Regions from separate parts of the Bacillus sp. CZDM1 genome, predicted to be linked through region 1. Evidence: riboswitches for the same ligand, from Rfam matches in the RefSeq annotation. Region 1 holds a riboswitch; each other region holds the start of a gene.
The links. A riboswitch is a leader RNA that binds a small molecule or an ion and turns the genes downstream of it on or off. The one in region 1 is predicted to bind thiamine pyrophosphate.
Positions count from the first base shown of each region.

Region 2: it holds a riboswitch for thiamine pyrophosphate, as region 1 does, so the genes downstream of both, tenA (thiaminase II) here and thiC (phosphomethylpyrimidine synthase ThiC) in region 1, are expected to answer to the same signal.
Region 3: it holds a riboswitch for thiamine pyrophosphate, as region 1 does, so the genes downstream of both, thiW (energy coupling factor transporter S component ThiW) here and thiC (phosphomethylpyrimidine synthase ThiC) in region 1, are expected to answer to the same signal.

Region 1 is NZ_JBUESO010000014.1:68,683-77,028, forward strand. Features, by position in the region: gene ACY3XC_RS23975 (biotin transporter BioY) at 12-590, opposite strand; gene bioA (adenosylmethionine--8-amino-7-oxononanoate transaminase) at 586-1,974, opposite strand; gene bioD (dethiobiotin synthase) at 1,971-2,663, opposite strand; TPP riboswitch at 2,873-2,984, shown strand; gene thiC (phosphomethylpyrimidine synthase ThiC) at 3,115-4,890, shown strand; gene ACY3XC_RS23995 (thiamine phosphate synthase) at 5,014-5,598, opposite strand; gene thiH (2-iminoacetate synthase ThiH) at 5,607-6,761, opposite strand; gene ACY3XC_RS24005 (thiazole synthase) at 6,768-7,550, opposite strand; gene thiF (sulfur carrier protein ThiS adenylyltransferase ThiF) at 7,565-8,346, opposite strand, start outside.
Region 2 is NZ_JBUESO010000002.1:489,985-498,330, reverse strand. Features, by position in the region: gene ACY3XC_RS06940 (acyltransferase family protein) at 1-329, shown strand, start outside; gene ACY3XC_RS06935 (hypothetical protein) at 405-710, opposite strand; gene sstT (serine/threonine transporter SstT) at 1,157-2,395, shown strand; TPP riboswitch at 2,540-2,643, shown strand; gene tenA (thiaminase II) at 2,751-3,437, shown strand; gene ACY3XC_RS06920 (universal stress protein) at 3,564-4,001, shown strand; gene ACY3XC_RS06915 (HAD-IA family hydrolase) at 4,048-4,632, opposite strand; gene ACY3XC_RS06910 (hypothetical protein) at 4,854-5,288, shown strand; gene ACY3XC_RS06905 (heterocycloanthracin/sonorensin family bacteriocin) at 5,671-6,003, shown strand; gene ACY3XC_RS06900 (putative thiazole-containing bacteriocin maturation protein) at 6,182-8,101, shown strand; gene ACY3XC_RS06895 (TOMM precursor leader peptide-binding protein) at 8,098-8,346, shown strand, end outside.
Region 3 is NZ_JBUESO010000002.1:542,146-550,491, forward strand. Features, by position in the region: gene ACY3XC_RS07135 (3-oxoacyl-ACP reductase) at 112-882, opposite strand; gene ACY3XC_RS07140 (ABC transporter substrate-binding protein) at 897-1,913, opposite strand; gene ACY3XC_RS07145 (ABC transporter permease) at 1,930-2,679, opposite strand; gene ACY3XC_RS07150 (ABC transporter ATP-binding protein) at 2,676-3,416, opposite strand; gene ACY3XC_RS07155 (acyl-CoA reductase) at 3,428-4,876, opposite strand; gene ACY3XC_RS07160 (LuxE/PaaK family acyltransferase) at 4,873-5,958, opposite strand; gene thiW (energy coupling factor transporter S component ThiW) at 5,982-6,491, opposite strand; TPP riboswitch at 6,572-6,677, opposite strand; gene thiE (thiamine phosphate synthase) at 6,702-7,361, opposite strand; gene thiD (bifunctional hydroxymethylpyrimidine kinase/phosphomethylpyrimidine kinase) at 7,372-8,178, opposite strand; gene thiM (hydroxyethylthiazole kinase) at 8,197-8,346, opposite strand, start outside.

The sequences.
Region 1 (8,346 bases):
ACATTGAACATTCACTTTTGTATCGTGGTATTATTTTTGCTGCGAATTGAAAAGAAAGCTTTGTGTAATCTTGTGGCTAAAACACCTGTTATCACGGAGATCACGATGTCGCCGGCGATGCTATTAACAAAACCAATCATTAAAATATGTGCCCAGCCGTTTGGAACACCCAGCCATGTATTAAGCGCCAAGTATAAGTAAGGTACCCCAATGAGGTAAACGACCAGGAGGCCGATAAAATTGGCAATAATAAAATGATAGGTTTTAGGATTTGCGATTCGTTCAATCATCCAGCCGATTACAAATGCGGCAACAATAAAGCCGATTAAATAGCCAAATGTAGGTTGTAGAAAATAGCCAATCCCGCCGCCTTGGGTAAAGACAGGGAGTCCTGCTAAGCCAATACCTACATAGACAAGCTGGCTTTGCATTCCACGTTTACTTCCTAATAAACTACCTGCTAAAAAGACAAAAAGAATTTGGAGTGTAAATGGAACATAGGGTAAGGGAATTTTAATAAACGCACCAACCGCCGTTAAGGCAGCAAATAAAGATACATTGATTAATGAAACCGTTGGATTTTTTTTAATGGTCAAGCACCGCCTTATGAAAATAGATATTTTCGAAGTAATGTTCAATCACTTCATTTGTGGTCAAAATCATCGTCTTGATTTCCTCATCTGTAATGACATAGGGCGGCATAAAATAAAGAACATTTCCTAAAGGGCGCAGCAGCAAGCCTTTTTCCAAAGCAAGCTGATAAATTTTATATCCAATTCGTTCTTCACTAGGGAAGGGCTCCTTTGTTGCTTTGTTCTTTACTAATTCAATCGCCCCTACCATCCCGGTTTGTCGGTATTCTCCAACGTATGGATGGTCTTTAAATACTTGGGAAGCCAGCTTATTCATGTATGTACTCTTCAATCGGTTTTTTTCCAAGTAATGGTCCTCTTCAAATATGTTTAATACTTCAAGTGCGACTCGACACGCTAACGGATTACCTGTGTAACTGTGAGAATGTAAGAAAGCTTTTTTCGTTTCATAATCATCGTAGAAGGCATTAAAAACCTCCTCTGTGGTTAAAACGGCTGAAAGTGGTAAATAACCGCCTGTTATTCCTTTTGATAAACACAAAAAGTCGGGTGAAATTCCTGCTTGCTCACAAGCAAACATCGTTCCCGTTCGACCAAATCCTACTGCCACTTCATCTGCAATCAGGTGCACATCATAGTGCAAACAAAGTTCTTTTAGTTTCTTTAAATAGGAGGGAGGGTACATTTTCATACCTGCCGCTGCTTGTATTAACGGTTCAATAATAATGGCACTTATTTCTTCATGATGTTGAGATAGCTTTTCTTCCATGAATGAGATACAAGGTGTACTGCAGCTTTCGGGGGTCTTGCCAAAAGGACATCTAAAACAGTCAGGTCCTTGTACCCGAATGGTATCTAGTAATAGTGGTCTATAAATCTCGTTATATAGTTCCACTCCTCCAACAGAAAGGGCCCCTAGTGTTTCGCCATGATAGGCATCTGTTAAGGCTAAAAATCGCTTTTTATTTGGTTTGTTTTTTTGCATATGATATTGAAAGCTCATTTTTAAAGCAATTTCTATCGCAGATGATCCGTTATCGGCAAAAAATACTTTCGTTAAACCATCCGGAGTTAGTTGTACTAGTTTTTCAGCAAGCAGAATGGCTGGTTCATGTGTAAAGTTTGCAAAGATTACTTGTTCCAATTGAAAAGCTTGATTGGCTAAAGCTTTGCTAATTCGCTCATTGGCATGTCCGAATAAATTTACCCACCAGGAAGAAACCGCATCTAAATACCTTTTTTCATTTTCATCATACAAGTAAATCCCTTTCCCGCTTTTAATGACAATGGGCGGAAGGTCTTCATAATCCTTCATTTGTGAACAAGGGTGCCAAACATGATTTAAATCTCTCTTTTGTAAGTTTGAAAGTATAGAAGTCATATACTGGATAACCTTTCAAGAAACTCGGTATTTGGTAGTTGAATATTTTTTAAATCAGAAAGAACGTCTAACTTGGGTATGACGAGAGTTGGCAGGTCTGTATTTTGTTGTATCGTCCTGATGTTATTTTTCTCAAGCTCAGTCCCTTTATCCCCATTAAATACGATCCCTACAATGGGAATCTCCCATATTTTAAGAGCTTCAAGAGATAGGAATGTATGATTAATCGTCCCTAACTTTGTACGGGTAACCAATACTACAGGTAACTGAGATTGTTTAATAAGCTTGAGGAAATGATAGTTACCTTGTTCGTTCAAAGGCACATATAATCCACCTGCACCTTCACTAATCACATGATCATACATGGTCATTAATTTTGTGATATGCTGCAGAATGACTGCTTCATCGATTACTGCTCCTTCTAACATGGCGGCATAATGGGGAGAGGCAGGCTTTTTAAAAGAATAACTATTCAAATGTTCCTCGACTAAAACTTCTTCACTGAATGACTTATAAAATTCCGTGTCACCATAAAAATGCTTAGTATTTTCTACCATGATTCCAGTTTGAATGGGCTTGTAGGGTATGGCTGTCACTCCTTTCGTTTGAAAATACCGCATGAAGTAAGCGGTTACCAATGTTTTTCCTACATCTGTATCTGTACCCACAATCCAAAAATGATTTGTCATAAGATTCACCCCTATATGTTAACCAATATAGAAAATAGGTTAACATATGAAAAGTGAGCCTGTAAATGATTTTGTGTCCTGGGGGACGGTTCTGATGGCTTTTTTCCTCTTTGGGATTTTTCGTTACTAAAAAAGAATAAGAAAAATTTCACTTCCATCATTTAGAAACATGTGGTAATCTTTACTAGAAAGTTGAATATCGTGTTCTAGTAGTCTACTAGGGGGGTCCAATGGCTTGGACTGAGAGAAGAAGGCAAATTTCTTCGACCCTTTGAACCTGATCTGGGTGATACCAGCGTAGGGAAGTAGTGTCAAAGTTATGTGCTTCATTGTACAGGTTTTGGCTACTTTTTTATGGCAGTTTCAGGTTCTGAATTTCATTCAGGGCCTTTTTTATTGTCTAAAACTACGTTGTAACTCTTCATCCGCACACAAAAAAGGAGGAAGTTACATGCAAAAGCAAGAAGAAATGAAAATGGATTTAAAATCACAGTTTACAGGAAGTAAAAAGGTATATGTACAAGGATCTAGGCCTGATATTCAGGTGCCGATGCGAGAAATTTGCTTAGGTTCTACCGTTAATACCTTTGGTGAGGAAGAAAACGAACCAGTACGAGTGTACGACACAAGTGGTCCTTATACGGACTCAACCTACACCGTTGATATTAGAAAAGGGCTGCCTGCAGTCCGTAAGACTTGGATAGAAGAACGTAAAGATGTAGAAAGCTATGAGGGCAGAGATATTAGGCCAGAAGATAATGGCTTCAGTGCTGAAGATCCACGTGCAAACTTAGAATGGTTTCCGAATGTTAACAAAAGCCCATTACGTGCAAAAAAAGGCCGCAATGTAACACAAATGCACTATGCGAGAAAGGGTATGATCACTCAGGAGATGGAGTATATTGCCATTCGTGAGAAAATGGATCCTTCTTTTGTACGAGATGAGGTGGCAAAAGGGAGAGCAATTATTCCAGCAAATATAAATCATCCAGAATGTGAGCCCATGATTATCGGGCGGAATTTCCATGTGAAAATAAATGCGAATATCGGAAATTCTGCCGTATCTTCTTCTATTGAGCAAGAGGTTGAAAAAATGACTTGGGCAACTCGCTGGGGTACTGATACGATAATGGATTTATCTACAGGGAAAAATATCCATACGACAAGGGAATGGATTATTAGAAATTCACCAGTACCAGTGGGAACCGTGCCCATTTATCAAGCACTTGAAAAGGTAAATGGGGTGGCAGAGGACTTAACCTGGGATGTGTACCGCGATACATTAATTGAGCAGGCAGAACAAGGTGTTGATTACTTCACGATTCACGCAGGGGTGTTATTGCGCTATATTCCAATGACCGCAAAGCGTACTACAGGTATTGTCTCACGTGGTGGTTCCATCCTTGCTCAATGGTGCTTAGCTCACCATAAGGAAAACTTCTTGTATACACATTTTGAAGAAATATGTGAGATTTTAAAAGAGTATGATATATCTGTTTCTCTTGGGGACGGCCTAAGACCTGGGTCCATTGCGGATGCAAATGACGAAGCGCAGTTTGCTGAGCTTGAAACATTAGGGGAATTAACAGATATTGCGTGGAAGCATGATGTACAGGTAATGATTGAAGGCCCAGGACATGTCCCTATGCATATGATAAAAGAAAATGTGGATAAGCAGATGGAAATTTGTAAAGAAGCACCCTTTTATACATTAGGTCCATTAACGACAGATATTGCTCCTGGATACGATCATATTACATCGGCAATTGGTGCAGCCATGATTGGCTGGTTCGGTACAGCCATGCTGTGTTACGTAACGCCGAAGGAGCATCTGGGATTACCCAACAAGGATGATGTACGTGAAGGGGTGATTACCTATAAAATTGCTGCACACGCTGCTGATTTAGCAAAGGGTCATCCTGGGGCACAGATCCGTGATAATGCCTTATCGAAGGCACGCTTTGAATTCCGTTGGAACGACCAATTTAATTTATCACTTGATCCAGAAAGGGCACGAGAGTACCACGATGAGACGCTTCCAGCTGAAGGAGCTAAAACAGCACATTTCTGTTCGATGTGCGGTCCGAAGTTCTGCTCCATGAGAATTTCCCATGACATTCGAAATATGGCGAATGAAAAGGGTGATTCCGAAGAACGTTTAATTGCTGAAGGTATGAAGGAAAAAGCGAAGGAATTTGTCAAGGATGGATCGAAAATCTATCGATAAATGTACCTTGGGGATGGTTCTTGAGGTCACGTTCAAATATGTCCAGGAGAAACGTCCCCATGGTCCCAACGGGTATTAGGGTTTCCAAAGAAAGCACTTGAATTCAAGTGCTTTCTTTTATTTTCAAATGCTAAAATGCTTTGCCAGTTCAACAGGATGAGGACTGGTCATTGCTTCAGACATAATACAAAAACCCGCCGCACCTGCTGCTCGTATTTCTTTAACGTGGGTTCTTTTGATTCCGCCAATGGCGTATACCGGAATACTGACCGAATCGCATACCCCTTTCAGGAAGGGGAGTCCTCTCGGAGGCACTCCCTTTTTACTATCTGTTGAAAAAATATGACCCGCAATTAAAATGTCAGCACCTAAGGATACAGCCTCTTTTGCTTCCTCTACTGAATGGACAGATGCACCAATCACGCTAAATGAACACAAATCACGTTGGTATTTTCTTAAATTTGACATGGATAAATGAATATTGGTTAGTCCCAATTCAGCTGCTGCAGAAATATTTTGATTGATGATCAATGGGACATCGTGATACTGACAAATTTCGTTTATTTGAAAGGCTAAAGCTTCAAATTCATGAAGCTCTAAGTCTTTTTCCCTTAGCATGATGGCATGAGGCTTTCCCTTTGCTAATTGCTGAATTCTCTCGAGAAAATTCTCCTGACAAAGCCTTCGATTGGTAATATAAATGAGCATGGGTTCACCTAAACCCTTATATAGTCTGTATAGACCGGCTGCAGACCTTTCTGGACAATCATGTCGTGAACTTCCTTAACGGTTCTTTCATCAGAAATTTCAAACTGCTGGTCGCCTTTTTGTTCTTCTACATGACCGCCCACGCCAACATTCACACCTGCCGACATTTTCGTCGCCACCATGCCGGCAGTATGGTCACGGAATCCCGGTCTTTCCCGGGTGGAAATCGTAATTCCCGCAAATGGCATAAACAGGCGGTAAGCCAGCATCACTTGTAAAAGCTGTTTTTCGTGGACGTCCTTTGAATTATTATCCGCATTGTTAATGTATGGACGTAACCGTGGAACGGAGAAGCCGATTTCAGCATGCGGATATTTTTGTTGAATTAATTTTGCGTGCAATCCAGCCGCGAAGGCATCTTTACGAAAATCATCTAATCCTAGCAATGCCCCGAAAGAAACCCCGCGCATTCCTCCTAATAAAGCCCGCTCCTGTGCATGAAAACGGTAGGGGAAAATTCGTTTCGATCCCCATAAATGAACCTGCTCATATTTATCGGGATTATAGGTTTCCTGATAAACGGACACAAAATCAGCGCCGCATTCCCTTAGAAACGCGTATTCGTCTACGTTTAGAGGATAGATTTCAATTCCAACCGTTTTAAAATACTTGACTGCCAGTTTAATCATTTTCCCGATATACTCAACATCTGATTTATACCGGGATTCACCGGTAAGGAGTAAAATCTCTTCTAAACCTGTAGCAGCAATCGCTTTTAATTCATCCTCTGCCTCATTGGGGTTTAGAACGGCACGCTGAATTTTATTGGTTGCTTTAAACCCGCAATAGACACATTCATTTTCACAATAATTCGCAATATATAAAGGTGTAAAAAGGGTGATGCTGTTCCCGAAGTGCTTCTTTGTTTTCTCCATGCCTTTTTGAGCCATCTCTTCTAAATATGGCAGCGCGGCAGGGGAAAGAATGACTCCAAAGTCCTCCAAAGTTAAATGCTCCTTGCTTAAGGCTCTCTCAACATCATGTCCTGTGTAAAGATTATAATTATATTTTTCTACCGTTTTTAACACCATGTCCATTAAATCAGATTGTATGATTTCCATACCTTCCTGATACTGCATATGATCAACTTTTTTTCTTCCCATCTCGTATTAATCCTCCAAAAATCCTGTTAATGGACTAGATGCTTCCGCTTTATAATCAAGTACTCTTCCTAAACCGGCTAAATAGGCTTCACGGCCAGCTATTATCGCGTGTTTAAAAGCACTTGCCATCATGGATACATTGTTTGCTGTCGCAACGGCCGTATTACACATGACCGCCGCAGCCCCCATTTCCATTGCTTCACATGCTTGAGACGGGCGTCCGATACCGGCATCGACAATAATAGGTAAGTCGATTTCATCAACTAAAATCTGAATGAACTCCTTTGTACATAGGCCTTTGTTGCTTCCAATCGGAGCACCTAAAGGCATGACCGCACTAGCCCCTGCATGGACGAGGGCTCTTGCCGCATATAGATCCGGGTACATATAAGGCATCACAATAAATCCTTCTTTGGCCAGCAATTCGGTTGCTTTAACCGTTTCTTGATTATCAGGCAGTAAGTATTTCGAATCAGAAATTACTTCCAATTTGATAAAATCCCCGCAGCCGAGTTCCCTTGAAAGACGGGCGATTCTTACAGCTTCCTCTGCTGTTCTAGCACCGGAAGTATTCGGAAGCAGCGTAATATTGTTTGGAATATAGTCGACGATATTTTCTTCGCCGCCTGTATTCGCTCTTCTTAGGGCGAGAGTGACAATTTCAACTTCTCCATATTCAATAACGGCTTTCATAAAATCGAGTGAAAATTTACCTGACCCCAGAATAAAACGAGATTGAAACGCGTGTCCGCCAATCGTTAATTGATCTTTTACTAATGTCTCTTTCATGTTAAAAATCCTCCTTATACTTCTTCTTGTCCTAATAATAATCGTAGAATCATATTCGCTTGATGGCCGGCGCAAATTTGCACTCTTGGTGCCATTAAACCTCTGCCGATTCTTGCTTCATTTTCTAAATCTCCACAAAGATATAATTGTTTCATCGGCCTCCTTGTCTGGATTAAATTAGAGCTATCATAGCCTGCCATACCGGACCCGGATACGATTTTACAATCGGGGAGCTGCTCCAATGCCGTATTAACCAGCATTGCTTTGGCATTCGGTTTGTCAAAGGCTTCACAAATGACATCATAGCCTTCAAACAGTTCCTTAACATTTTCCTCTGAAATTCTAGCGATTCTTGTCTCGACTGTAATAAATGGATTAATCTCTTCTATCTGCTCTTTAAGAGCGGTTGTCTTTGGCATTCCTAGATGTCTTATGTAATAGCTTTGCCGGTTAAGATTACTAGGCTCCACAATATCAAAATCAACTAGGAACAGATGGCCAACGCCAATTCTCGCCAGCATGATTGCAATATTAGATCCAAGACCGCCTAACCCTGCGATGGCCACTTTTCCTTCTTTTACCTTCTGGTGGACGTATGGAGTATGCCTCGCCATCATCAAGCTTTCTAATTCTTCTTCTTCTGGCATGATGCCTTTTCGAATAATAGAGAGAATATCATGTTCATCTAAGGGTGAATCATGTTCAATTTGAAATCCGTTTAAAATAACAATATCATCAGGATTTCCTATACTTTCTCTTACTTGGAAGGCCGTCTGAAAAGTTGTTTCCTGTTTCT
Region 2 (8,346 bases), on a different contig from region 1:
TGCTTGCGGGAAGTGGGCAATTAGGGGAGTATGTATTTATCCAGCTTGGCACCAATGGGTCTTTTGTTAAAACAGACTTAGTAAATTTAATCAAAGATCTGGAAAATAAAAAAGTATATTTAGTAAATTGCCGCGTACCTAGGCCATGGGAAACGAACGTGAACCAAACCTTAGAAGAAGTTGTTAAAAGTGTACCCAATACTGTTCTCGTAGATTGGTATAGTGCCAGTGAGGGTCATCCAGAGTATTTTGCACAGGATGGCGTTCATTTAACGAGAACAGGCGGAGAAACATACGCTAACCTACTAGTCGAACAAATGGAAGAGTAACCATAATACGTCCAAGTATTAACATCAAAAAGAACCTCAGAACTGAAGCTGAGGTTCTTTTTGATGGAAAAATTCCTATTTCTTTTCGACTTTTACTAATCCTTTACCTACATTATCTTTTTCAAAATACACAGTGACCATATCATCAACTGTTATTTTTACACTTGAATCAATGATTTCAGCTGAAAAAACAATCTTGGTTCCATCTTCACTCTTTCCGTAGTATTGATTGTCGATAATTTCCGTAATTTTATAATCAACTATTTTGTATTCAGAGGAATCATTGCTTTGATTGATCACTGGGCTGGTTTGGGATTTTACTATAAATAATACGAATAATATGGTTATAAGAATGGCAAGGACGATGACTCTTTTTATCATTTTAACTTAACCTCCTTTATGTATTTTATGAGATGGGGGGAGAAAGTAAATCCTCCCATTTTCCTCTAGACTTTCTACCTATTCCCAAAATAATTTCTATAATATGGCAACACAGGGTGATAGATAGTTGGTGCATTTGTTAAAAACGAACATTAAAAGTTTATGAAATGCTTACATACATTAAAAAACGAACGATATATCAAAAATAATAGTTAATATTCACATTTTATTGATTTTTGACGTTACACTTGTTATACTAATCTTACAAATTAGCTATTGTAATATATCTAAATATTCATTATAATTCTATTTGTTAGAATTTATAATTTCCAAGAGGGGAAGAGGATACCTTAAATTGTTATAAATAGATGGGCGAATTGTCAGCTCACTGATGGGTACTTTGTAACGGTGATAAGTGGTCTAATACGAGATGGAGGGGTACATCTATGAAAAATTTATTAAAAAAGTGGAATCAAATTAGTCTGGTAAAACAAATATCTATTGGTTTATTGATTGGTATTATCCTGGCGGTTGCGATTCCAGAAGTGGCAAAACCAGTAGTCATTTTAGGCTCATTATTTGTTGGTGCTTTAAAAGCTATTGCACCAGTATTGGTACTCTTCCTGGTAATGTCTGCTATTGCTCAGCATAAGAGTGGTCAGCAAACGAATATGAAATCGATAATTTCCCTATATCTATTAGGAACGTTTCTAGCTGGATTAATTGCGGTTGTTGTAAGCTTTATTTTCCCTGTTAATATCACACTTACGAAGGGTGCCGAGGATTTGGTGGCTCCGGGCGGTGTGGTAGAAGTTCTCAAAACTTTACTGCTGAATGTTGTTGATAACCCAGTTAATGCCATTGCAAATGCAAATTATATCGGTATTTTAGCATGGGCAATCGTCCTTGGTTTAGCTTTAAAAAATGCTCCTGATTCGACAAAAACAATGATTTCTAATTTTTCAGATGCCGTATCCAAAATGGTTACATGGGTTATCAAGCTTGCACCATTAGGAATCATGGGTCTAGTGATTGATTCCATTACAACAAACGGACTCGAGTCTCTATTAAGCTATGGAAAATTACTTGTTGTTTTGATTGGATGTATGCTCTTTGTAGCGTTCGTTGTCAATCCGCTCATCGTATTTGTGAATGTCCGTCAGAACCCATACCCGCTTGTATTCAAGTGTGTAAAGGAAAGTGGAATTACTGCATTCTTCACACGCAGCTCTGCGGCCAACATTCCGGTAAATATGAAATTGTGTGAAAAACTAGATTTAGATAAAGATACTTATTCCGTATCCATTCCATTAGGTGCAACAGTCAATATGGCTGGTGCTGCCGTTACGATTTCTGTTTTAACACTAGCTGCTGTTCATACACTAGGTATTCATGTGGACATTCCTACAGCCATTATCCTAAGCGTATTAGCTGCTGTAGCTGCTTGCGGTGCTTCAGGTGTTGCGGGCGGCTCACTATTATTGATTCCTTTAGCATGTAGCTTATTTGGAATCTCCAATGATGTTGCGATGCAGGTAGTGGGAGTAGGCTTTATCATCGGAGTTTTACAAGATTCTTTTGAAACAGCACTTAACTCCTCTACAGACGTTCTTTTCACAGCAACAGCTGATTATAAGAAAAAGCTTAAAGAAGGCAAAAGAGTAGATATCAAAAAAGTAGCATAATGATTATCCCTTTTGTGCAGACAGGCAGGAACCTGTCTCACAGAAGGGATTTTTTTATGGATAAAGTGGATTATCTTTTAAGCTTAGATGTAAATTGATTGACTTTACTGAAAACTGAGTGTAGAGTGAAAATTAAATTAATAGGAAGACCACTAGGGGAGCCGATTTGTGGCTGAGACAAGAGTTATCTTGGACCCTTTGAACCTGATCTAGTTCATACTAGCGTAGGAAAGTGGAGTCTGTGTTTGGATAAATCATTATTCAGCCGCTCCATTTTTGGGGCGGTTTTTTCGTGTTTTGATCTTCAGCCGCCCTTTCGTGTCTTCTCTGTTAAACCAATAAGGGGGATAATATTATGAGTTTTTCAGCAGAATTAAGAAAAGAAGCAAATCCAATCTTTCAAGCGATTTTTGACCATCCTTTTGTTCAGGGAATTGCCAAGGGGGAATTAAAAAGCGAGCAATTGATTCATTATGTGAAACAGGACTTTGAATATTTGAATTCTTTTATACGAATCTATGGAATTGCAGTCTCCAAATGTGAGAGTCGTGAAGAAATGGAGATGTTTAATAAGCAGATTTCTTTTATCTTAAACAGTGAAATCCATCCACATAATAACTTTTGCCAAGTAGCGGGTGTTCCTTACGAGGAATTACACGGATTTCCATTATCTCCATCAGCACATCAGTATATCCGTCATATGCTAACAGTTGCACACGAAGGAACATTAGGGGAAATTCTTGCAGTGTTATTGCCGTGTCCGTGGACGTATTGGGAAATTGGGAAGAAATTATTAACTGAGGTGAATCCAGATCCTTCACACCCTTTTTATGAATGGATCAGTTTTTATGGTACTATTACCGATTCGATAACCATTAAGTTTTGTGCCCGTCTAGATGAGTGGGCAAAGGGAGCAACAGAGAGGGAAAAGGAAAAGATGAAGGAACATTTCTTAATCAGTTGTCAGCTTGAATATATGTTTTGGGACATGGCCTATAAACTTGAAGAATGGCCAGTGAAAATGATGGAATCGGTGAAATAATGTCCTGTACAGAGATTTTTTATTTAATTGGAACAAAGTTGTCACTATCTCGGCACCACAAATAAAAATGACAGACGTATAATAAAAGTAGGAAATAAAGTTATTATTCTTGAGAGGATGAGAGTAATGTTAACGGATTATTCAAGAATCGTAGTAGCATATGACCATTCTGATTTAAGTAAAAAAGCATTGAAAATGGCAATGAATCTGGCAAAACAAGATATGAAAATTGAATTAGTAGTTTTTATGGTCACACAGCCTGTAAGACCAATGGTTTACACATATGGTTATGCATTTGAGGCAATCCAGGACTCGCAGCGTGAGGAAGTTAATGCCATACGTAAAGAAATTGACGAAGAAATTCAATCGCTGCCGAATAAGACAAAATCAGTGGTAATGGAAGGTAATCCTGGAGTAATGATTGTTGAGTTTGTAAAGCAAAATGATGCCGATCTTGTCGTAATGGGAAGCAGAGGTTTAAGTGGACTGAAGGAACTATTCTTGGGAAGCGTCAGCCATTATGTCGTACAAAAGGCACCATGCCCAGTGTTTATTGTAAAATAAATCACTATTATAAAAAAAAGCTTGTAGAAAAGTCGATGAGACCATTCTACAAGCTTTTTTTATTGAGGATAGAAGCAATAAAATCCTCGTAGGTTTCTAAATGAACATCAGCTTCGATGTTTTGATTTTGAAAGGCAACTGTTTTAATCCCTAATTTTCTTGCCGGAAGTAAATCTAATTCCCTATCTCCAACTACCAAATCAATTTGATGATTTTTCAAGACATATTCGTAAGAAGAAGGGTGAGGTTTTCTGTCAAATCCTTGTTCTTCAACGGAGACAATTTCTTTAAAGTAGCGGGTTAAGTGATATTTCTCCAGAAGATAGATCGTAGATTCCATATCACGATGGGTCACAATAATATTGTTATCAGCGGCTGATAAAACTTCCTCTAAATGCTCAAAAGGCTTACTGTGTTCTTTTGAGTACTGTTTATCAATACGCTTATATTCTGCTCGTTTATCCTCATCAATCCCATAATGTTTAAAGGCAGTTAAAGAATCTATCTTTAGCCATTTTAAAACTTCAACAGCTTCAAGGTCCTGCTGACTTAGTTCTATAAAACCCTCAACCAGTGCTGGATATGTATCAAAAAGTGTTCCATCAAAATCCCATAATATATTCAATTTCATCCTTCACTCCAATCGTCTAATCCTAAACACTTTCAAAAATATTACTGTATCATGATTTTATCGATAATTCCAATTTGACACCTAGGAGTGAATCGTTTTATTCTATCTCTATTAAAATTTGATTAATTGCTTTAAAGATTTAAAAATTATGTGTAAGATTGATAAGTATAGAGAAAATTCAAAATACGATGAAGTAGTTCTTAAAGGGAAGTGTACATAACATGCTTAAAATCTGGAACATCGAGAAAATCATTGAAGATACATTAAATATGCACCATTTAGAGATAGACTATGAAATTAATAATAAACTACCTGTACCTATGAGTTACAACGTTTCAACCAATACGATTAAATTTAATTACCTTCAAGTTAACGGGTATATTAGCAAAATCAGAATGAAAGAGACAGATGAAAATCTTGTGAAAATAATTCTGTATCATGTAATTGGTTATTACTTGGATTTTAAGAAAAATAAACATGATCTTAAGACTCTCAAGTATGGTGAAGACGATGAAATAGCAAAGTTAAAAACTCAAATAGAGATGAATGCTTGGATTTATGGGAGAAAATTGGTCCCGGAGGATCTCTTACAGTCTTATGATCAAGTAAGAGAATTAGATAAAGCGCTAATAAACGGTCAATTAACGAACATTTAATAGAGCTGAGGGACGGAAAGATGCTTTTTCGTACCATTGTCAAAAAATGATAATTGATTCAAAATGAATAGGTGCAAATAACATTATTATGTCAACTAATTGAAAATCCCTTTTGTGTAGACAGGTTAGAACTGTTTACACAAAAGGGATTTTTTTTCGAAAAAGTTTTATTCTTTTTCGATAATATTACTGAAAGATAGAATATGCGAATGGATTTTTCAACGAAACCTTTATAATTAGGCTTTTGTAATGGTAGCAATACCCACCTATTGTACATATTTTGTGGGGAAGGTAATGCAGTGTATTTACCTATTTATAAGTTTGTTCTTTGCCCATTTCAATTAGCTGCGGCCTTTTTTAAATATATAAGGAGGTAATAAAAATGAATGATTTCCATAGTCAACTCCAGGGATTAAATCTTGGCGATTTCCAAGCGACCCAAGCAGTTCCTTATGACCAGACCCCATACTATAATGATCAGGATCGAATTTTCCTAGGTGTGGGTGGTTTTGGCCGTTGTTCTAGCTGTTTTAGTTGCTTTAGCTGTTTCAACTGCTTTAATTGCTTTAGTTGTTTTAACTGCGGAGGCCATCGTTGCGGCGGTCATCGCTGTGGAGGACATAACTGCGGAGGCGGTCACCGGTGTGGCGGCGGAGGCGGTCATCGTTGTGGCGGTGGCGGCGGTCATCGTTGTGGTGGCGGAGGCCATCGCTAAAGCGGGTGCTCGTTTTCAATCTATAACGAAAACTCCAATTGCATATGAAGAGGAGAAGAGTCCCTACAATGGATGTAGGGGCTCTTCTCTACAACCATTAACATAAGGGACAAATTGAGATACATAGGATGATAGTGATGATAAATATGAGAAAAAGCTTCGGCTAAGGAGGAACGTAATGACGAATATGAACCCTTCTATGCGTTTGAAAGTGAAAAGGGACACGTTTTTTCTCCCTGATCCAAACAGTGGTGTGTTTTTTCGGAACAATGTAAGTTCGTTCCGTATGGAAGGCAGTATGATTGATCAATGGGTTGAAAAGCTGATCCCCATGTTTAATGGCGAGTACACCTTGGAGTATTTGACTAACGGTTTGCCGGTGGCTTATCGAGATAGAGTGTTTGAAATTGCAGAAGCCCTTTATCGAAATGGGTTTGTTCGAGATGTGAGCCAAGACCGTCCGCATCAATTGAAAGAACAGGTTCTAAAAAAGTATGCTTCACAAATTGAATTTGTGGATAATTTGCTTGATTCGGGTGGGTTTCGATTCCAGAACTATCGTCAAGCAAAAGTGTTAGCAGTAGGTTCCGGTCCTTTTTTTGTTTCGTTGGTTGCGGCGTTACTTGATTCCGGATTGCCCAAGTTCCAAACGTTGATTACTGACAGTGTTCAGACCAATAGACAGAGGTTGATGGAACTCGTGGCACATGCCCGGAAAACAGACCCTGATGTGGAGATCGAGGAGGTCACTCTAAACAAGCAGGGGGAAAGTACTTGGGAGGAAATAGTGAAACCGTTTGATTATATTTTATATGTGTCAGAACAGCATGATGTAGAGGAACTCCGACTTCTACATAGGGTTAGCAAGGAAGAGAAGAAAGTGTTTCTCCCTGCTATCTGTTTAGAGCAGGCGGGTTTAGCGGGTCCGTTAGTACATGCAGACTCAGAGGCCGACTGGGAGTCTGCTTGGCGCCGTATTCACCAAGGGGCTCTCTTTAGAGAGCAGAAATTTTATGGTTCTTCTTCGACACCCTTAGCCATGCTTGCAAATGTCATCGTATTTGAGTTGTTTAAAGACGTTACGGGTGTGACCGAAAAGGAACAGAAGAATCAATTCTTTCTTCTAGATTTGGAAACGTTAGAAGGAAACTGGCATTCGTTTCTGCCTCATTCACTGGTGACAGGACAAATATCTTCCAGATTGGTTGAAGATTTAGATATGCGATTAGAACAAGCAACCGAAAGAGGAGATCCGGGTAAGTTACTCCTATCCTTTAACCATTTGACCTCTAAGGTATCCGGAATTTTTCACATTTGGGAGGAGGGTGATTTAAAGCAGCTGCCATTGGCTCAGTGCCGAGTTCAGCCAGTCAACCCATTGGCAGAAGGGCCAGCTGATCTATTGGGTGATATTGTCTGTACAGGTCTGACACATGAGGAGGTAAGAAGGGAAGCGGGTTTGTCCGGAATTGAAAACTATGTATCACAACTAGTCGGATCGCTCGATCTACCTCCGGACGTGAAGGTGGGCGCAGGTGAAACATTCTCGGAAAGTGTTTGCCGGGGATTACAAAGATTCTTGGACGAAGAGTTGATCAAACAAAGCCTTGCAGAGGATTATTCCGTCTTCCCGGTGCAGGTAAGTACGGTAGAAGATGAACGCTGTCAGTATTATTTGCAGGCACTGAAGACGTTGCGGGGAGCACCGACTATAGGAATCGGCGAGGAAGTGTCTGGATTCCCGGTTGTGTGGATTGGTACCCATGACGGATGGTATGGCAGTGTCGATTTGAATATCACAATGGCATTACGAAATGCACTGCAACAGGCAATTTTCAATGTGCAAAATGAAGAGGAATTCGTTATGGCACGATCACTGGAGGTTTCGTCCGTGATTCTGGATGAAAAAGTACCACTAAGCATTAAAATTCCTGCGTGTGAAGAGAGTATACAATCCAAAAACTTGCTGAATGCTATGGAAATCTTGGGACGGAACGGAAAGCAGTTGTTTGTATATGAACTAGAACTAGAACCATCTTTGAAAGAGGGATTGGCAGGGATATTTGGGGTATTGGTTCAAGAGGAGGGGTTAACGTGAGTGCTGTCATGTTGGTTGTAGGAGAAGGACTGCTGGCAGACCACATATGTGAAGAACTTTCCTCTCAATACTTGGTATTTCGCCAAACTGATTTCGGAGCAATCGTACCCGGAAGGATTGATTTGGCATTGGTGTTACATGATGCATGGAATCCCTCTGTTCATCAAAAAGCAGAAGAGGTGTTTCATCGAACCCACACTCCCTGGCTGAGAGGTTTTGTTTCTTTTGGAGAGGGCGTAATTGGA
Region 3 (8,346 bases), on a different contig from region 1:
ATAGAAGAGCAGAAGGTCTATTATTAGTTAAAACTGTCATCCAGCATCACCCCCTTTCTGTTTGGGCGTGTGCAGACCCACCCTTGAGTTGGTGACAGGCACAAAATCCCACTAACTCATGACCAACCCGCCATCGACAAACAGTGTTTGTCCTGTCATAAATGAACTCCATTCGGATGCTAAGAACAGTACGGGACCAACGATATCGCTAGGAGTAGCGATTCTTCTTAGCGGGGTTTGCGCAATGATCATTTCCTTTACTTCTTCCTTTGTTTCACGGCTTGCATCGGTTGGATACACGATTCCAGGTGCAATACAATTAACTCTGATTCCAAAGGCACCTAATTCAACTGCTAAATTTCGGCTAAACCCAATTAATGCTGATTTAGCCGTAGTATAGTCATGATAAGGAACGATTGGCCGTTCCACCAAGTTGGTCACGATATTAACAATACTGCCTCTTGTTTGTTTTTTCATCAAAGGGATACCTTCCTGGCATACATAGTAGGCAGCCTTTAGTGCTCCATCGATTTGTTCTTGATAATCATCCCATTTTAGTTGCGAGAACATTTTTCGCTTATCCGGATTAAACACATATGGTTTAAAGGCATTATTTACGATTACATCTAATTTGCCAACTTCAAGCTCAATTTCCTCCATCATCCCTTTAACAGCAGACTCAGACGTTACATCTGCCTGAATCGCCCAAGCATCACCGCCAAGCTCAAGGCAGGAGGCAACGGTTTTTTCTGCAGCTTGCTGATTTTGAAGGTAATTCACAATAACGGTTGCTCCTTCTGCGGCAAAACCTCTAGCGATGGCAGCACCGATCCCCCTGCTCGAACCTGTTACCAAGACGGTTTTATGATCAAATTTCCTCATATACGGCCTGCCTCCTATTTCTGTTTAGGGATGAAGTCTTCAACGATCACATCTGCCATTTGTAAATCCTTTTGTATTAGTCCCAGCGTTTTATATGTATCAGCACCCTGCTGTAACACTTCTGCTTCTAAAGCGCCCAAACCTCTTACGCTGGTTGCCTCTGATATACTAGCTTGGTTTCGTAGTTGGATGATTTCTAAATTATGGTTTTTATCCTTGCCATCAATGGCATATTTAACGGCTAACTCAGCCGCATCCTCTGGCTGGTCGATCATCCACTCTGCACTCGTTTGATAGCCTTCTACAAACTTTTTCAGCAGGTCCTTTTTCTCGTTGTACGTTTGTTCCGTTACTACAAAGATATCACTAGGGACATTCAGATAATCTTTTACTTCCATTACATTTACATCGACAAGACCCTTTTCCTTTGCGGTCACCAAGCCAGTGTCGGTTGCAGCTGTAGCATCAACCTGACCTTGGATCAGCGGAGCAAAATTCAATAGACCCGTCTCAACAATCGTGACATCCTTTTCGGAAAGACCAGCTTGGTTTAACAGCACAAGCAGATTTTGTCTTGTCCCGCTTGAAAGGCTGTAGACGCCAATCTTTTTCCCCTTAAGATCCTCTGGTTTCAGGATATTGCTTCCCTTTAAAGAAACAACATTAAATACATTTTGCGGATAAATATTGTAAATAACCTTTAATTTTGCCCCTTGATTTAATGCAAAATAGAGCGACCCTGGATCTGTGAAAGCAATATCGGCCTGTCCTGAAAGTATATTTTTGATCGCGTCTCCTCCTCCGGCACCTGGGATGAATTCAACCTTCAACCCCTGATCCTTAAAGAAGTCTTTCTCCTCATTAACAAGCAAATTCGTTTGTTCTGAAATCGGCTGGCTCCAGCTTGCCACTGTTACGTTATCTAATTGTGTTTTTTTAGCGGCTTGCTTGTCAGTATTTTTTGACGCACAACCAACCAGCATCAATAGTGGAATAATGGCTGCGACAGTAATCATTGCTTTTAATTTCATTTGAAAAACTCCCCTCCTATGATTGTTTTTTATATCTCAATAATCTTTGTTCGATTAAATAAGTGATTTGATAAAGAAAAGTTCCAAGGATGGTGACCAATATCAATACCGAAAACATCAAGGGTGTGTCCATCATCCCTTGTGAAGCGATAATTAAGGCACCTAATCCCTCACTGCCGCCGATAAATTCACCAACTACGGCACCAACCACAGCAAGAATAGCTGCAACACGAAAACCAGCAATGATACTCGGCAATCCAGCCGGTATTTTTAGTTTAAATAGGATTTGCCATCTGTTTGCGCCAAGCACCCGAAACAGCTCAATTTTTTGTCGATCGGTGTATTGAATTGCTGTGACGGTATTTTCCATTAACGGGAAAAAACATATTAAAGCTGTGATTACGACCTTTGACGTCATCCCAAAACCAAACCAAAGAATAAATAGTGGTGCGAGGGCAAGCTTCGGAACAGCTTGACTAGCAATCACATAGGGAAATAATAGCTTGCGGAGGAACTCGACCTCCCCCATCAAAATCCCAGCGACCATTCCCAAACAACTCCCAAGAAACAATCCTATGACAATCTCAAGACTTGTTCGAATCAGATGCGGGGTATAATAACCACTTTTTAATCCTTCTAGAAGCGTGGTGACAACAACAGACGGGGCTGGAAGGATCAGTTCATTCATTTGCGAAGCAATTCCTTCCCAAATGAATAGAATCAAGATGAATAATAAACAGGAATAAATCGGTACTTTTTTCATCATTTTCCCCCACTAATGGCCGTACGAATCTGCAAGCATAATTGATTAAAAGGTTGAGAATATCTAATTTCAGCATCTTGACGTCCTTGTAAATCGACTGACAAATCATAAATAATTCTTCCTTTATCCATCACCGCAATCCGGTCCGACAAATAGACCGCTTCTGAAATATCATGAGTAACAAATAACACAGTCATTTGATGGAGTTCACAAAGCCGCAGGAGATCATTTTGAAGCTCTTCTCTTGTAATAGCGTCAAGAGCTGAAAACGGCTCGTCCAAATATAGCATGGACGGGGTTTGAATCAGCGCTCTGGCAATGGAAACACGACTCTGCTGCCCGCCAGAGAGCATAGTTGGAAATTCCTTTTTATAATTAGAAAGACCCATTAACGCTAAAAGTGTTTCCGCTGCTTCAACATCCTCTTTTGTCACTTTGCGTTTAAGAGAGACAGGTAAAAGGACATTTTCGATGACTGTTTTCCATTCCAATAGCGTTGGGGATTGAAAGACAAATCCTATTTTTTCTGAAGGCTTGATCGGCATACCTTGTAATTGAATGGAACCCTTGTCAGGGACCAATAAACCAGCAGCCAGCTTTAATAAAGTCGTTTTACCACAGCCGCTTTTCCCCAGTAAACTATGAAACTTGCCTTTTTCTAACTCTAAATTTACAGCATCGACAATCAAGTGCTTGTTTCCATAGCTGTAGTGAACATCCTGTAAACGCAAGAAACTCATTGCACACCCTCCTAATCGATATATGGAGCAAAATTTTCCGCATACTCTTCTGCTGACTGCTCAATATCAACGATTTGAACAAGATCAAGTAAATTAAAACGGCCGTCGTGATGCCAGCCTGGCTCAGGAGAAGTCATCTTTCCCAATGCACTGATCCTAGTGACACCAGACTTCCCTAACTCTCGAGCCCAGCGAAAAAGTTCTTTCGGTGCAGCTGCCACACCAACCGTCTGAAGAAACTGGCGATAGGGCTTGATGCTCGTCATAATCTCTTCTATTTCATTAAAAGCAATGACCTTCACGGCACGGTTCAAGCAGGTGGGAGTGAAAGGTGCATTCTCTTCATAAACAACAGTCCAATGATGGTCCATTTGCCCAAAGACTACTTTATTGGGACTTGTAAAGGCCGTTATTTCTTCTTGATTACGCCATTGCGTTACAGCTGTCATTTCTTCTAATGCAAGAGTCCGCCTTGGGTATCTCTTTTCAAAGCTTTCAAGTTCATGAGCCATATACTGGGCAAACTCAGCAGGTGAGACATTCCCCCCTTTTTGCACATAGAAAATATGGGGAGAATAACAGCCCTGCTGGTCAAATTGTATGATATCGAATGCTGCATGATGAGCCGTCGTTAAAGCCTTTCGTGAATCAAGGGCTGTGCTGCCGATGATTCCAAAACTCACTTTATGACCGAAGGGAAGAAAGCGAGTGGAGGCAGGAATTCTTCGACTCATCGATTCCAATGAATCATTACTTCCATAACCGACCACTACATCTGGTAACGCGAACATCTCCTTTTCTATGTCCTCGTCTCCTCCCTTCCACCAAACAACGGCGAAGCAATCAGCTAATTGAGGAGCAATTTCGACCAGTAACTGAGCAAACCAACCTGCAAACAACGGCTCAGAGCTTGATACCTTGCCAATGTTACCTGACTTCACCAATAAACCCGAAATCAGACTCCACAACGGGAGTGCCGGTACATTTCCAGCCCAAATATGGAGGATTAAATCAGGCCCAACAGCTTTGGAAAATCCTCTTTTTACCCGAGGCTGAAAATCATCCAGCAGCAAGGGATTACCTAAGTCCTCGACAACGAAACGCTGCAGCTCCTGCTTTCGAAATTTCTTCAAAAAGGAAGTGAAACCAAGTCGGATCATTTCTTCATCGTAACCTGTAACAATCGGTAACAGCTGTTCTGCTTTTTTTCTGAAAGGTGAATTCCTGTCTAGCATGACTTCGACAGCCTGGTCAATGATCGAAATAATCTCAGTGATGGTCATCGATTTCAGTACTTCTTCACTTGCTTTTTTAACCTTTTTCGCAACTTTTTGCATTTGAGAGGTAGACAGAAGGGGCGCTTCCACTTCAAGCTGCTGATTCTTTCCCTTAAAAATGAGAATTTTAGTTGCAATCACTTCTTCCCCGATATCAGGAAGATATCCGACTCTTTCTCTCATCGCAATGGTCCCTTCGCTGCTTGGATAAATTCCTCTACGGCAATGGAACAGCCCTTCGCTTCTGTTCCCTGCGCTCTGCCTAAGAGAAGAAATCCATCCTTTACTTTCATTCCTACGTCTTCAGTCAAAATCGTCGTGACAGAATTGAAGTTGGCAAGATCACAGTGCACGATCACTCCACGCTCCCCCTCGCTCACTTCCTCCCCCGTTAACGGATGAATAATTCTCGTTTTCAGCCAATGAGGACCCGATTTAATTGAAGGAACGTGTTCATTTCCTGAATCATACAGCTGTGAACTTAATTCGGTCATGCCATACATATTGATACAATCGATCCTAGGTACTCCTAGTAAACTCGAAATCTGATGATAAAAGTCATCTAAGTCCCATTCTTTTGATTGATTTTTAAATCCACCTGTATCTAAAACCCTGCTTCCCGGCGGCAATTGAAAATGGCGTCCCTGTTTTTCTAGTTCCTCAAGCAGATGAACAAAACTATACGACGCTCCTAATAAAGCATACGGCTCACCTGATCGCTCCGCCTGCTCCAATTCTTGTATGAGCAGAGTAAGGTTAATCCCATTTTCCGTTAATAGATACTGACTCTGTGCTGTTCCAAACTCCTGTTTTGCTAGGGCTAAGTACCGCGCTAATGAAGAGTTTGGCATTTCTTCTTCGGTTGGGAACAGAATACCCATGCGAAATTTCTCCATCCCGTACATAAAACGTTTTTTAAAATTCAGTCTCATCGAAGCATTCCATACTTGGAGCGTAGGATGAAAATGCTTCCCTTTTACGCCTTTTGTGGTGCCACTCGTCATAAAAAAGCGTTCAGCCTCTTCAGGTGGTATGCAGCTAAGCGGAACTTCTTTGAAAGCATTAATCGGCACTGCTGGAATATCCCTCCATGATTTAACCGTGCGAAGGGTTTTCCCTTTTTGCTGACAGAATTTCCGAAATGGAAGGTTATTGGTATATTGGTAGGCAAAGCTCTGTAAAGCCATTTGATTAAAATCTTCATCTCCAAGCGAGTCTGATTGAAGAATCGAAAGTAAATCGTTGATGATTTGCTGCTGTTCCATATAGGTAATTCCTTTCCAGTAGATTATTTCACTGACGTTCCATTTTGTGTAAAGATGGCAACCTTCTTCTTTAAGAAGATCGAAAGAATCATCCAGCCAATGAGTGCACCCGCAATCGAGCTAAAAATAAATAACGGAATAAATCCAAATACTGTTGCGTTTTGACCTAGTAGGAGTGTGGCAATCGGATAGGCTAGCATGGCTCCAATGATGCCCGTACCGATGACCTCACCGAAAAATGCCATGTAGATCTTTTTGGTTTTCATAAAGAGGAGCCCAGCCAATAAGGCACCAACCATACTGCCTGGGAAAGCAAAGATTGATCCAGTTCCCATAATATTTCGTAAGATTGAGACACCTAATGCCTGTGCGACTGCATAAATCGGGCCTAATAGAACGGCAGACAAAACATTCAAGAAATGCTGAATCGGAAACACTTTTGTGAAGCCAATCGGTATAAATAAGACATTACTAGAAAGTGTTCCAATCGCAATCAACATCGCGGTTAAAGTGAGTTTATGTGTTTTTCTCATAAAAAAAATCCCTCCAAGTTTTTAATATCAATGGGGGAAGTCAGGTTCATAGATATACCATTACCGGCAAAATGGCGGTAATCATGTATCCTTCACTTCCCTCCGCTAGTGCAATCCAGATCAGGTTCAGGGGTTTAAGACGATTCTGTCTAATCTCAGCCAATTCCGGCTCCCCCAGTGCAGGTATGTAATGGTTAATAAAATACTTACCTATAAACTTTCTAATACGTTTTTCCTTAAGGCTTTAGCCGCTTCTGTTACACCATCCGCATGGCTGATCGCAGTAATAACCGATACACCATCGGCACCTGCTTTGATAACAGCCCCGGCATTTTCCGCCGTTATTCCGCCAATTCCAACTATCGGAATGGTTACTTCTTTCATTCGCAATTCTTGGATTAGCTTCGTTCCGTTTGAGGGTTTGGCATCTTCCTTTGTTTTCGTCGGATAAACAGGACCGATTCCAAAATAATCGGCACCCCCTCCTAATGCGGCCATCGCCTCTTCATAGCTATGGACGGAAACACCAATGATTTTATCGCCAATTTTCTTTCTAACATTCACAACATCTTCATCTTCTTGACCAATATGCACTCCGTCCGCATTCAACGTAATGGCCAATTCGATATCATCATTAATAATGAAAGGAATTTGGTGCTCTTTGCAGATGTGCTGCAGTTCTTTGGCCAGTTCATATTTTGAAGCATCCGTTAACGCACCAATCCCCTTCTCGCGGAACTGAAAAAGTGTAATTCCACCTTCAATCGCTTCTTTTAAAACTTGGGCTGGTTTGCCTTTGCAATTTGGACTTCCCATTATAAAGTAAACCTTCAATGCTTCTCTGATGGATTCCTGATTGTTAATCATCATGGCTGCTCTCCTACCTATTCATTTCATTTCTTTTTCGATATGCCCAGTGATTGGTTGGTCCATGACCCTGACCAATTTGAAGTTGATCTTCAATCGCTGCCTGGATAAAATTCTTCGCCTTCGAAACCGCTTCACCAACAGGTAAACCTTTGGCAAGTTCTGCTGTGACAGCCGCTGAGAAAGTGCAGCCTGTACCGTGTGTGTTCTTTGTTTTCACTCTTGTACTTGTAAACGTTGTAAAATTCTTTCCATCAAACAATAAATCAGTCGATTCGTTCTGGTCTTCATCATGCCCGCCTTTGATAACCACATTCTTAACCCCTAGATTATAAAGTTTTTGAGCCGCTTCTCTCTTATCTTCCTCGGTACGAATGGAAAGATCGGTCAGAACTTCTGCCTCAGGAATATTCGGTGTAATCACCATCGCAAGTGGTAACAAATATTGTTTCAAGGCCGAAATGGCCTCGATTTGTAGCAGCGACGCGCCGCCCTTCGCAATCATAACAGGATCCACCACTACATTATTCCACTTATAGTAGTTGATTTTTTCTGAAACAGCTTTAATGATTTCAGCGTTAAACAGCATTCCTGTTTTAAGAGCATCCGTACCAATATCTTCCCCAATCGATTGTATTTGTTGAATGACTGCCTCAGGTGTCATCGGAAAGACAGCTTGGACCCCTAACGTATTTTGGGCCGTTACAGCTGTTAGAGCAGACATACCGAAAACCTCTAGCTCTTGAAACGTCTTTAAATCTGCCTGAATTCCTGCACCGCCGCCACTGTCTGAACCCGCAATGGTTAATACCTTTTTCATTTTGCTCACTCCTATCCCTTATAACTTTTTAAATGCAGCGAATTGATGAATATCTTCTGAAGAAACCTGTGCGAGTTGATTTAAGAATTCGATTTGGAAACTGCCTGGTCCTAAGTCACCCGCCTTTTCTACTGCTTTTTCCGCAGCAATGCCATAAAAGGTAACCGC